2 linked regions of the Kitasatospora fiedleri genome follow. The protein of the gene in region 1 interacts with the protein of each later gene in a pairwise test. Links are inferred from orthologs where the notes say so. Each region holds a gene or a part of one and is shown in the gene's direction. Other genes may lie near its edges.

Evidence for each region. Proteins that work in one complex are often made in the same cells at the same time.
Region 2: the proteins of ndk (region 1) and QMQ26_RS21190 interact in binary tests that used the Escherichia coli proteins (3 or more experiments, as listed by UniProt). The link is inferred for Kitasatospora fiedleri from one-to-one orthologs.

The regions. Positions count from the first base shown.
Region 1 is NZ_OX419519.1:2,586,915-2,589,669, reverse strand. It holds ndk (nucleoside-diphosphate kinase), read left to right. Parts: upstream 1-1,048; coding sequence 1,049-1,462; downstream 1,463-2,755. Other genes in the region: QMQ26_RS12065 (rod shape-determining protein), read left to right, coding at 1,827-2,755; QMQ26_RS12075 (DUF4233 domain-containing protein), read left to right, coding at 575-952; folC (bifunctional tetrahydrofolate synthase/dihydrofolate synthase), read left to right, coding at 1-568. UniProt on the Escherichia coli protein: Major role in the synthesis of nucleoside triphosphates other than ATP. The ATP gamma phosphate is transferred to the NDP beta phosphate via a ping-pong mechanism, using a phosphorylated active-site intermediate.
Region 2 is NZ_OX419519.1:4,578,193-4,581,197, reverse strand. Bases 172-2,986 are described here. They hold QMQ26_RS21190 (5-formyltetrahydrofolate cyclo-ligase), read left to right. Parts: upstream 172-1,192; coding sequence 1,193-1,780; downstream 1,781-2,986. Other genes in these bases: QMQ26_RS21185 (penicillin acylase family protein), read right to left, coding at 1,874-2,986; QMQ26_RS21195 (GGDEF domain-containing protein), read right to left, coding at 288-1,127; galU (UTP--glucose-1-phosphate uridylyltransferase GalU), read right to left, coding at 172-230. In the rest of the region: more of galU, read right to left, coding at 1-171; more of QMQ26_RS21185, read right to left, coding at 2,987-3,005. UniProt on the Escherichia coli protein: Involved in the removal of 5-formyltetrahydrofolate.

The DNA.
Region 1 (2,755 bases):
CCTCCCGCTGCACGGCGACCACCAGGCGCAGAACGCCGCGCTGGCGCTCGCCGCGGTCGAGGCGTTCTTCGGCATCGGCCAGGGCGGCGCCGAGCACCTGGACGAGGAGAAGGTCCGGCAGGCGCTGTTCGGCGTCTCCTCCCCGGGCCGGCTGGAGGTGGTCCGGCGCAGCCCCACCGTCATCCTGGACGCCGCGCACAACCCGCACGGCGCGCAGGCCGCGGCCGGCGCGATCGGCGAGGCGTTCGGCTTCACCAAGCTGGTCGGCGTCATCGCCACCAGCGGGGACAAGGACGTCACCGGCCTGCTGGAGGTCTTCGAGCCGATCCTCGCCGAGGTCGTGGTCACCCAGAACTCCACCCACCGCGCGATGCCGGTCGACCGGCTGGCCGCCCTCGCCGTCGAGGTCTTCGGCGAGGACCGGGTGCAGGTCGAGCCGCGCCTGGACGACGCGATCGACGCCGCCGTCACCCTCGCCGAGGAGGAGGACCTCGGCGGCGCCGGCGTCCTGGTCACCGGCTCCGTCATCACGGTGGGCGAGGCGCGCCTGCTGTTCGGAAGGAAGTAGCCGCCGATGCGCACCCTGTGCTCCTCCACCCTGATCGGCGAGGCCCTGCTGATCATGTTCGCCGGCCTGGTGGCGATGAAGCTCACCGACGTCGGCACCGGCACCATCTGGGCGGTCAGCGCGGTGGCGATCGCGCTGTGCGTGCTGCTGTGCGGCGTGATCACCCGCCCCGGCGCGGTGTACGTCGGCTGGGCGCTGCAACTGGCCGTGCTGGCCGGCGGGCTGGTGCTGCCGACCATGTACGTCTTCGGCGTGGTCTTCGGCGGCCTGTGGTGGTGCTCGGTCCACTACGGCCGCAAGATCGACGAGTTCAAGGCCCGGCGGGCCGCCGCCGAGTCGGCCGCCGCCGAGTCCGCCGTCGACGGGGCCGCGGCTCCGGCCTGACCGGCCTGACGTGGGACTGGGCGACGGGGTGCCGACCCGGCCGGGGTAGTGTCGGGGGCACAGTCAGGCACGACCGAACACCTCAGGAGCCGTACCGTGTCCCAGCGCACTCTCGTCCTGCTCAAGCCCGACGCCGTGCAGCGCGGCCTGGCCGGCGAGATCATCAGCCGGATCGAGCGCAAGGCCGGCTGGCGGTTCGCTGCGATGGAGCTTCGCACCTTCGACCGCGCCACCCTGGAGCAGCACTACGCCGAGCACGTCGGCCGCGACTTCTACGAGCCGCTGCTGGGCTTCATGACCTCCGGCCCGTCGATCGCGCTGATCGTCGAGGGCGAGAACGTCGTCCCCGGCATCCGGGCGCTGGCCGGCGCGACCGACCCGCTGGCGGCCGGCGCGGGCACCATCCGCGGCGACTACGCGACCATCACCCGGGAGAACCTGATCCACGCCTCGGACTCCCCGGAGTCGGCCGAGCGCGAGATCAAGATCTTCTTCCCCGCGCACGCGTGAGGATCCGGTAGCGATCCGGTGCTCCGTGCCCCCGCCGGGCATGGAGCGCCGCCCACCGGGAACGAGCAGCTCAGGGGCCGGACGGCGGATCGGGTTGCTCCCTCTGGGCGTTAATCCTCAAATCACGGAACCCTACCCTCCGACACGGCGTCCCAATGCCAGGAGAAGCTGATTCGCCCCCGGAGAATGGGCGGCACGCCGTACCCGCCGCCCGCGCTGACCGGCGTGACTACGATGGACCCAACTCACGGGCACGGAGCGGCTGCTCAGCCGCCGTCAGCCCTCTCGCGGGCCCGCACGGCCGGCCCGCTCCCCGCCCTTGATCCGAACTCGGGAAGGCACTCGACATCCCATGGCGAACAACCTGTCGTTTCTCGGCCGGGACCTGGCGATCGACCTAGGCACCGCGAACACGCTGGTGTACGTCCGGGGCAAGGGCATCGTGCTGAACGAGCCGTCGGTGGTGGCCGTGAACACCAACACCGGCGGAATCCTCGCGGTCGGGGCCGAGGCGAAGAAGATGATCGGCCGGACCCCCGGCAACATCGTCGCGATCCGCCCGCTCAAGGACGGCGTGATCGCCGACTTCGAGATCACCGAGCGGATGCTGCGGTACTTCATCATGAAGATCCACCGCCGCCGCTACCTGGTCCGCCCGCGGGTCGTGGTCTGCGTCCCCTCCGGCATCACCGGCGTCGAGCGCCGCGCCGTGGTCGAGGCCAGCATGCAGGCCGGCGCCCGCCAGGTGCACATCATCGAGGAGCCGATGGCCGCGGCGATCGGCTCCGGCCTGCCCGTGCACGAGCCGACCGGCAACATGGTGGTCGACATCGGCGGCGGCACCACCGAGGTCGCGGTGATCTCGCTCGGCGGGATCGTCACCGCGCAGTCGCTGCGGGTCGCCGGCGACGAGCTGGACAGCGCCATCGTCCAGCACATCAAGAAGGAGTACAGCCTGCTGCTGGGCGAGCGCTCCGCCGAGCAGATCAAGATGTCGATCGGCTCCGCGTTCGGCCTGGAGGGCGAGAAGGACGAGCACGCCGAGATCCGCGGCCGCGACCTGGTCTCCGGCCTGCCGAAGACCGTGGTCATCTCGGCCGCCGAGGTCCGCGAGGCCATCGACGAGCCGGTGAACTCGATCATCGACTCGGTGAAGACCACGCTGGACCAGTGCCCGCCGGAGCTCGCGGGCGACGTGATGGACCGCGGCATCGTGCTCACCGGCGGCGGCGCCCTGCTGCGCGGCCTGGACGAGCGGCTGCGCCGGGAGACCGGCATGCCGGTGCACATCGC
Region 2 (3,005 bases), 2.0 Mb from region 1 along the record:
GCGCGGTCGAAGTGGTCTTCCAGAGCACGCTTGTTGCGACCGGTGACCATCAGTATGTCGGACAGGCCCGCGGCGGAGGCCTCCTCGACGACGTACTGGATGGCCGGCTTGTCGACGACCGGGAGCATCTCCTTGGGCGTGGCCTTGGTGGCGGGGAGGAACCTGGTACCGAGGCCGGCGGCCGGGACGACTGCCTTGGTGACCGGCTGGCGGGCGTGCTTGTTCGTCATGCGTCGACCTTACTGAGGCGGGCATCCCACCCCGCTGGGAGCGGCGTGAAACGATGGTCAGGGCCTGTCACCGGTCGGGCCCGGGCCGACGGTGGTCGCATGCGGGGTGAGGGGTCCCCCGCCGGGGCCGGAAGACACCTTACCGGGCGCCGGTGAAGCGTCCGGACCGGCCGGCTCGGGCGGGAGCCGCTCGGTGGAGCGCCAGCGGTCGCCGCCCGCGGCGCGCGCGGCGGCCAGCGCGCGGTCGGCGGCCCGCAGCAGGACGGCGGAGTGCGCGCCGTCCCGGGGCAGCACGGCCAGGCCGACGGAGGCGGTCAGGCCGCTGCGCTCGCCCGGGTCGGCGCTCTCGCCGGGGTGACGGTCGGTCAGCCGGTGGCGGCGCACCGACCAGCACAGCCGCTCGGCGACCTGGGCGGCGCCCTCCGGGCCGGTGTCGGGCAGCAGCGCCAGGAACTCCTCGCCGCCGTACCGGCCCAGGGTGTCGCAGCCGCGGATCTCCATCGCCAGGCGCTGGGCGAGGTCCCGGAGCATCGCGTTGGCGCGGGCCCGGCCGTGCTCGGCGACCACCGCGTCGAACCCGGCGACCTCGATCATCAGCACCGCCAGCGGCCGGGGGTCGATCGCGGTGGCCTCGGCCCGGCGGGCCCGTTCGATCTCGCGGTCCAGGGTGAGCTGGAGGTGCCGGTAGTTCCACACCCCGGTCAGCGGGTCGCAGGAGGCGGTGCGGACCAGTTCGTCGCGTTCCGCCGTCAGTTCCGCGATCTTCGCCAGGAGTTCCGCCTCCCGACCGCCCCGCTCGGCCCGGTCCCGCCGCCGGCGCAGCGCGAGGACGCCGGCGGCGGCCGGGGCGGCCGCACCGAGCGCGGCCAGGGCCTGGAGCAGGAGGGGGGTGGGCATGGGGCGGCCTCGGGGCGTGTCAGGCTCGTGTCAGTGCACGGAACGGAGCTGGAGGGAATCGAACGGTGACTGCGGATCGGTTGTCCAACGACAAGGCGGCGCTGAGGTCACGCCTGCTGGCCGAACGACGGGCGCTCGACGCGGCCGAACGCACCGCCGCGGCCGGGGCGCTGGCCCGGCACGCCGCCGCGCTGGTGCCGCCGGGCGGCACCGTCGCGGCGTACGTCTCGGTCGGCGCGGAGCCCGGCACCCGCCCGCTGCTGGCCGCGCTCGCCGGGGCGGGCGTCCGGGTCCTGCTGCCGGTGCTGCTGCCGGACAACGACCTGGACTGGGCGCCGTACGAGGGCGAGGACCGCCTCTCCCCCGCCGGCCGCGGCCTGCTCGAACCCACCGCGCCCCGGCTCGGCCCGGACGCCGTCCTGGGCGCCGACGTGGTCCTGCTGCCCGGCCTGGCCGTCGACCCGCGCGGCACCCGGCTCGGCCGGGGCGGCGGCTCCTACGACCGGGTCCTGGCCCGCCTGACCCGGGCCGGGGCCCGCCCGCTTCTGGCCACCCTGCTCTACCCGGGCGAGCTGCTCCCGGCCCTCCCGGCCGAACCCCACGACCTGCCGGTGCACGCGGTGGTGACGCCGGAGGGCGTGACGCGCTTCTAGGCCCTGTCCGGAGGCCGGGGAGCGGCCCCCGGCGGTCCGCTCCCCGGCCTCCGGAGACGCGTGCCGCCGGGCGCCGGGCGCCGGGCGTCCGCACTAGTTGGTCAGGGTGAGGGTGTCCTTGCCCGCCTTGGCGACCGCGTCCTTGGTGTAGGCCCAGGGCAGGAGTTGGCCGGAGGCCCACAGGTCGGTCTGGTCGTTGTAGTGGAGGTGGAAGGCGTGGCCGGAGGCGCCGCCGACGTTGATCCAGCGGGAGGCGTCGAAGTCGCTGAGGTCGACGACCATCCGCATGGAGGGAATCCAGTCGACGTCGTAGCCGGCGGCGGCGTTCCAGCCGGTGGCGTCGACGGCGGCGCTGCCGCCGGAGAGCTTGTAGGGGCCCCGGTTGAGCAGCTTGTGGACGACGCCGGAGGCGATCGAGGAGTCGTCGCTGCCGAGGGTGGGCTCCTGGAGGGTGAGCTGGTGCAGGCGGCCCCAACTCCAGGTGGAGATGTCCTTGCTGAGGCGCGAGGTGAGGTCCTGGCGGGCGTCCTTGAGCGCTTCGGCGAGCAGGTTGCCGAGCCCGTGCTGCTGCTGGTGGTCGGAGTCGATGTAGTCCCACCAGGGCGAGTCGGGGGTGGCGAGCTGCTGGCGGACGACCTCCATCCAGCGGTCGCCGCCGTCCGGCTGGGCCTGCGCGGGCTCGCGGGTGCCGCACTCGGTGACGGCCTGCGCGGCGCCGCCGAGGGCGTCGTCGGGCAGGGTGTTGTCGCGCTTCTGGCGCACCAGCAGGCAGTCGCCCTCGACCCGGAGGTCGGCGGGGAACTTCTGGCCGAAGGCGAGGGTGAGCAGGGCCCGCCAGACGCCGTTGTAGTAGGCGGCGGCGGCGGAGTCGGCGTCCTGGTGGTAGTTCCAGTCCTTGAGCAGGTCCTGGGCCTCGCGCACGTACGGGTCGTCGATCTTGACCTTGAGCAGCAGCGGGACGAGCTCCTTGGCCATCACGCTGGTGTTGTCGAGCTGCATGGACTGCATGTCGTCCAGCGAGACCTTGCCGCCGTTCTTGAGCTTGGCCTGGATCTGGTCGGTGATCTCCTTGGCGCGGGTGCCGTACTCCCAGTCGGTGGTGAGCGTCGGCTTGTAGCTCTGGTCGACGACGGCCTGGTTGGCCGTGACGATGTAGCCCTCGGGCGGGTTGTACGCGTAGGGCAGCGACTTGAACGGGAGGAAGGCGGTGTTCCAGGCGTACGCG